DNA from 2 places in the Cytobacillus sp. genome. Region 1 is predicted to be linked to the other one. Evidence: predicted binding sites of a transcription regulator. Region 1 holds the regulator's gene; the other holds the start of a gene.

Region 1 (3,621 bases):
ATCACGTCCATTCTTGCCAGCTGCTTTCTGCGGCTTTGCGCCCTTTTGGTTGTGGAGGCCCGGGCAAGGTTTCGCTGGATAAAATCCTGCAGCTTAGCGATCTCTTCCTGCTGTTTCTCGAATTCCTTCATTTCTCTTTCAAAATTCGCGGCTTTTTGATCCAGATATGAACTGTAGTTGCCAGGATACTTTCTTATTTGGCGGCGGGAAATCTCGTAAACCTGGGAAACGACCTTATCAAGGAAATAGCGGTCATGGGAAACGATTAGAATGGCGCCATTGTATCCTTGCAGGTATTGTTCGAGCCATGATAATGTTTCAATATCCAGGTGGTTGGTAGGCTCGTCCAGTATTAAGATATCAGGCTTTGTCAGCAAAAGTTTACCAAGGGCCAATCTGGTACGCTGTCCGCCGCTCAATGATGAAATTTTAGTGTCATAGCCCATTGAGCTGAAGTTGAGTCCGTGGAGAATGGAACGGATATCTGCCTCATATTGATAGCCGCCATTTTCTTTGAAATCAACCTGAAGCTTGTCGTATTCTTTTAAGATGCGTTCATAGGCATCAGAGTTATTTAGGATATCAGGGTCTGCCATTTGTTCTTCAAGGCTGCGAAGCTGTTTTTCCTGCTTCTGCAGATGACTAAAAACAGTCAGCATTTCATCCCAAATGGATAAATCTGATTCCAGGCCGGTATTTTGTGCAAGATAGCCAATTGTAACTTCCTTTGGCTTTATAATCTCACCGGAGTCATATGTCATTTGTCCGGCAATAATTTTCAAAAGGGTGGACTTTCCTGCACCATTGCGCCCTACTAGCGCAATCCTGTCCCTGGTTTGTACTTCAAGCTTTATATTGGTTAAAATGGGATCAGCGCCAAAATTTTTCGCCAGCTGATTGACTTGTAATAGTATCATGTTCTTTCACCTCGGGTATAGAGTAAGTGTAACTCATTCATATATGTTCGGCAATAAAGGAGACAGGACTATAAGCCCTTCTGCAGGGCATTCAATCAAGACAAAAGGCAAATAAATATGTGAGGAACCATACAATGCACATACAAAGTAACAGAAAAATAGTGTATGATTTTGAAGAGAGGTGTTTTGAATGGCGGATTTTACTCATTTTAATCAAGAGGGAAGGGCAAAAATGGTGGATGTCAGCGATAAGCCTGAGACGTCACGGACAGCCATCGCTCAATCAAGTATTGCTGTTAATCAGGAGATATACGAGAAGATAACATCCAACTCCATGAAAAAAGGGGATGTACTCGCTGTTGCACAAACTGCAGGCATTATGGCGAGCAAGAAAACATGGGACATTATTCCGATGTGCCATCCGCTGCCGCTAAAGGGTGTGGACATTTCATTTTCATGGAAAGCGGAATCGGAAGAGTATGTTCTTATCATTACTGCTTCTGTAAAAACGAAGGGAAATACGGGTGTGGAAATGGAAGCGTTAACAGCTGCTTCGGTCTGTGCTCTGACCGTATATGATATGTGCAAGGCTGTAGATAAAGGAATGGTGATTGGGCCAACCTTTTTAATAGAGAAAACAGGCGGAAAAAATGGAGACTTTAAAAGAAGTTAATTCATCATAAGAAATGGGGATGGACGAATGGCCAATGAACCAATTAAGATACCGCAGGCAACAGCTAAACGGCTGCCTTTATATTACCGCTTTCTAAAAAATCTTCACTCATCAGGCAAACAAAGAGTCTCTTCAGCAGAATTGAGTGAGGCGGTAAAAGTGGATTCTGCTACAATCCGCCGCGACTTTTCGTATTTTGGTGCGTTAGGGAAAAAAGGATATGGGTATAATGTGAATTACCTGCTGAGCTTCTTTCGGAAGACTCTTGACCAGGATGAGCTGACTAAAGTAGCTTTGGTCGGGGTAGGCAATTTAGGAACAGCCTTTCTTAACTATAATTTTCTTAAAAATAATAATACTAAAATAGAAGTAGCTTTTGATGTTGATGAGAGTAAGGTTGGCACGAAAATCGGCGATGTGCCGGTCCATCATATGGATGACCTTGAAGAAGTTATTGTAAATAATAATATTCAAGTGGCGATTTTAACAGTGCCGGCACCGCCTGCCCAGTCTATTACCGATCGGATGGTGAATGCGAAAATAAAAGGAATCCTAAATTTTACACCTGCGAGGCTCACTGTGCCAGCCTCGATTCGTATCCATCATATCGATCTGGCAGTGGAATTGCAGTCACTGGTTTATTTTCTGAAAAATTATCCTGAAGAAGTGTAAAAAAATGAGCCTTTTGCGGGCTCATTTTTTCATTTTATTTTTCAATTTAAAATGCAGGCCAACCATCCGCAGACCGGTGCCAAAATCGAATGTAGCAATTATGATCAGAAAATAAGTAAAGAAACCCCAGGTTTCTTCACGCTGGATATTCTGTATTGCTATAAAGGTGAAAAGGCATCCGAGAAGGATGTAAATAAAGCCTGAAAACAAAGGTGTGCTTCTCATCAAAATCCCCCAGTAAATTTAAAACTCTGCACAGCATTCCACTAAGCTAGAAAAAGCTGATAAAGCTCTGCATTTTTTCCATTTCTTCTAACCATTTTTGCATATTATCCTGATTCAGCTGGATAACTGCAACAAAGGTGTTCATCGCCACATGGGCAAAAATCGGCACAATAATCCGCTTCGTCTTGACGTATAAAAAGGCAAAGGTGAACCCCATTGCCGAGTACAGCAGTACATGTTCAGGCTCAAAATGGGCAAGTGCAAAAATGACTGAGCTGATCAGGGCCGAAAGGAAGAAGTTGAAGCGCTTATGGAGAGAACCGAAAATAATTTTTCTAAAGACGATTTCCTCAAGGATTGGCCCGATGACCGAACTGATTAATATAACGATTGGCGATGCCTCAATGATCCGGATTATCTGCTGCGTATTTTCAGATCCCATTTCAATGCCAATCATATTTTCAATGCTTGCAGCGGTGGCTTGAGCGATCAGGGCCAAAAATATGCCGCCTATTGCCCAGCCCACTGAGCTTGCTGCGGGAGATGCATCCCTATCCAGGCCTCTTTTCATCTCTTTTCTTAATAATAGAAGCGTAATGATCAGTGTGACTGTAAAACTGATGACAAGCCAGTAGGCTACAGCCAGGATCTGCATGTCTTCGGGATTCTGTCCAAGGGCATCTGCAATAAATAACACAAGCGGAACGCCAAACAAACTGGACAGCTGCATAGCAATATAAGCTATTAATATAAACCAATATTCCTTCTTCAAAATGTTATACTCCTTAATCTGAATGTTGGAAAACAAGTCCTAAAGCCATTGTACTCTTAAAAAGGAGCGGGTTTCAAATATCAGCATCAAAGCAGCAAAATACCATGTTTAAAGTGAAGAGCTTCGAAGTATACTTAAGTGGTTGTCTGTGTCGAAAAATAGCGTGTATCGGCGGATGAAATTTTTTCTAAAAAATTTAAGCTTCACCCTTGCAAATAGATATAAGATTCATTAATATAATAATTGTGTTAGCACTCATACAGAGAGAGTGCTAATAAATAAAAATATTTACATATTATTTGAGGAGGTTGTTTCACTTGTTAAAGCCACTAGGTGATCGAATCATTATCGAGCTTGTTGAA
Region 2 (3,621 bases), on a different contig from region 1:
CTAAGAGAAGATCCGGGTATACCGAAGTTAATGACTGTGAACTCCAGCAGGCCCCCTTCAGCGAAAAGACCTTTAAATGCCGGAAAACTCCATATTAAAATAAATAAGGTCAATAGATAAAAAGGTGACCATGCTTTAACAATTTCACCTAAGGAATGCTGTTCAAATTGACACTCTTTCCCATTGAGCAAAAAGATATTCTTTGGTTTCCATTTTTTCAGAAATAACGCTAATACACCCATTGCTAATAAGGAAGGAATAATATCAGCAAGCTCTGGTCCCATCAATACGGTAATGATAGCTTGTGTGACGGTGTAAACCCCAGCTGTGATCAGGATAGCTGGGAATACTTCCTTGATTCCCTTAAATCCGTCAATGAGCCATATCAATAAAAAGGGAATGGTAAAGTTAATAATCGGCAGTGTCAGAGCTGTCATGATCGACACATCCATAGATGTGACACCTGGAATACCGAACGTATCGACAATGCCGACCGGTATTCCAATCGCACCAAAGGCGCCTGAGGCACCGTTTCCGATGAGACAGAGCATCGCTGCCTGTAAAGGCTTGAAGCCCAGTGACACTAACAGCACGGCACAAATGGCAATCGGTACGCCGAAGCCGGCAGCGCCTTCGAGAAAGGCATTAAAACAGAATCCGATCAGCAGAAATTGAATGCGCTGGTCCTGGGAAATCCCTGCGATGCTTCCGCGCAAAATATCGAACTTGCCGGATGCCACCGAAATTTTATATAGCCATACAGCCATGACAATAATCCAGCCAATCGGCCAAATTCCTGCCGCAGCACCTTGAATAACACTTCCCGCCGCTTCTCCGAAGGGCAATTTAAAAATAATAAGTACGATAAAAAAAGTAACAGCTAAGTTTACTAGCGCTGCATGGATACCCTTCATTTTTAATACCGTCAGGCAAAGCAGAAATAAAAGGATCGGGATGGCTGCCACAAGGGATGAAACTGCCAGGTTATGAAAAGGATTGAACGTTTCCACTAACATATGATCTGCCCCTTTGGTCTAGGATGTCAACTCGCTATAATGCTGAATTCTGAATGTCTTTTAAGGTTTGAACAGATTTGGCAAGCTTCCTTTTTTCATCCTCGGTCAGTGACAGCTCCACAATGTTCTTCACACCGTTTCTGGTAATCACAGATGGAATCCCGACATAGACATCACGATGGCCGTATTCTCCTTCTAACAGTGCGCCAACCGGCAATACTACATTTTCATTTCGCAAAATGGCTTTTGTTATTCGGACCAGCCCCATGGCAATCCCATAGTAGGTTGCACCCTTAGCGTTAATAATTTCATATGCAGCATCCCGGACCTGGACAGCGATTTCTTCTTTTCTTTCCTCTGTTAACCTCTCTGCCACTGGGGTTCCGGCAATATTTGCGAAGCTCCATACCGGAAATTGAGAGTCGCCATGTTCACCGATAATATACGCATGAACACTAACGGCTGCTGTATCAAATTCCTTGCCCAATAAATAACGGAATCTGGCAGAATCCAGGATAGTTCCAGACCCAATAACTCTTTCTTTAGGCAGGCCGGAGAATTTCCAGGTTGCATAAGATAAGATATCGACTGGATTTGCTGCCACTAAGAAAATGCCATTAAATCCTGATTCCATAATGCTCTCTACAATGGATTTGAAAATTTTAACGTTTTTATTTACGAGATCCAGGCGGGTTTCTCCGGGTTTTTGTGCCGCCCCTGCACAAATTACTACGAGAGCGGCATCCTTACAATCCTCATAAGAACCATATCTAATCGTCATAGCTGATGGGGCATAGGTAATGCCGTGGTTTAGATCCATGACATCTCCTTTTGCTTTCTCTTCATTTAAATCGACAATGATTAATTCATCACATAAGCCTTGATTTAATAACGCATACGCATAACTTGATCCAACGGCCCCATTACCTACTATTACTATTTTGTTTCCCAATGTTACATTCATTTTGATTTCCCCCAATATCTATTTGTGAAATACTTCACATGATTTCGTAAAAAAATTTCTAATTTCGTTTTTTTCTAATTGTGAATTAGTTCACATTTAATCACAAAAAATAATTGATATAATCATTTGTGAAATACTTCACAATAAAAATATATCAATATTTTTGATTTCGTGCAAGTCTTTGCTCAAACTTTTTATAAAAGCACTGTTCCCTATAAGCTGCAGCATAAACAGGGGCTGGCACTTATCATTATTTAATAATTTCTCCCGGGATTCATCCAGATTGTCCCGATCATAGTTTCTGTATAAATGCCTTGTCCTGCCCGTATTTCTCTGTTCTATTGAATTTCCGAATAAAAATCACTCATTCTTCAGCACATCAGCAAGCCTGTGCAGAGCGTCTGTCTGCTGAATATGGTAATGGCGCCCTTCCTTCTGCAGGTACCCTTTATCACAAAACTGCACAAGAACATGCAATAAGTGGCGATAAGATACCCCTAAATAGTCACAGACGGTTACATGTTTCTCTTTATAAACATCCCCATCAGCCGTTTGCAGAATGAAATCCGCCAGCCGGTTTTCAAGCGGAAAGGAAAGACTCTGTGAATACTTTTCGGCCATTTTTGTGGCTTTCACACTTAAAAACTTGGTGAGCTCGCGCAGAAAGGTCGTATCTTCAAGCAGCCTTGAGCGGTAGTGATGCAAAGGAATCGCAAAACAGATCGTCTTCGTTGAGGCTTGAATCCCCTTTGTATAGTACACTTCATGTAATAGTTCCATTTCCCCGATATAATCATGGACATTAATGATATTGATCAAGGAAACCTTTCCATTTTGATACGTAACGTAAATTTTAGCTTTTCCCTCGATGACATAATACAAGTAATCCGGCCTCATGCCTTCGCGAATAATCCACTCATCCCGCTTATATTCGCGTACTTCCATAAACTCCTCAATCGGAGAAGAAAATAAATGCGAAATGGAGTGTTTCTCCAGGTATTGCTGCCTTTTTTCCTGTTTATAAATTTCCATTCTCCACCTCAGAATATGAGATATCTCATATTATTGTACGAATCTTCCTGATATCATGCAAATATCGGAGGGATACTTAATGAATACACAGAGCTGGATGGGCAGACAGTTTTTCAGTTTCTTTATGACATGGGGCGTTTTTCTGCCCTATTGGACAGGGTGGCTGATTCATATAAAAGGAATGACCGTTTCACAGGCGAGTTTGATCATGAGTCTAGGTTTGGCTATACGGGGACTTTCTACACTCTTTGCCTTTCCCTATTTATCAGGAAAATTCAGCAGTAAAACCCTGCTTAACGGGATGGGAATCGGCACACTGATCGCCATTCTCTGCTATATCCCGGCCAATTCTTTTTCAAGCCTGCTATTGGTAACGCTGTTTTTACATTTCTTTTACCCTGCTTTGATGCCTGCATTGGATAGTGCTGCGGGCATTCTCGTACAGAGTAAGCAATTAAGAGATTACGGAAGGAGCCGCTCCTGGGGGTCGATCGGATTCGTCGTATCCGGCATGATTCTGACATTCTTCACAGGGGCACTTGGGGACGAAGCCATATTCTGGGCACTTCTGCTCGGCGTTCTGGTATTTTTAAGTCTCGGTTTCATGAA

The links. Region 1 encodes Rex, which represses fermentation and respiration genes when NADH is low (regulators of the CRP and FNR family bind a similar motif). Its sites were predicted from a motif close to TTGTGAAATATTTCACAA; they were not measured.
Region 2: ACEQ1T_RS03405 (L-lactate dehydrogenase) is a predicted target of Rex. The motif match lies at 2,107-2,124, and genes of this name have one in related genera.

The regions. Positions count from the first base shown of each region.
Region 1 covers NZ_CAXQGS010000110.1:1,152-4,772, reverse strand. Annotated here, with positions in the region: gene ACEQ1T_RS19320 (ATP-binding cassette domain-containing protein) at 1-917, opposite strand, end outside; gene moaC (cyclic pyranopterin monophosphate synthase MoaC) at 1,108-1,590, shown strand; gene ACEQ1T_RS19310 (redox-sensing transcriptional repressor Rex) at 1,618-2,262, shown strand; gene ACEQ1T_RS19305 (YdiK family protein) at 2,284-2,487, opposite strand; gene ACEQ1T_RS19300 (lysostaphin resistance A-like protein) at 2,534-3,259, opposite strand; gene groES (co-chaperone GroES) at 3,577-3,621, shown strand, end outside.
Region 2 covers NZ_CAXQGS010000026.1:25,634-29,254, reverse strand. Annotated here, with positions in the region: gene ACEQ1T_RS03410 (L-lactate permease) at 1-1,016, opposite strand, end outside; gene ACEQ1T_RS03405 (L-lactate dehydrogenase) at 1,051-1,980, opposite strand; gene yeiL (transcriptional regulator YeiL) at 2,341-3,012, opposite strand; gene ACEQ1T_RS03395 (MFS transporter) at 3,092-3,621, shown strand, end outside.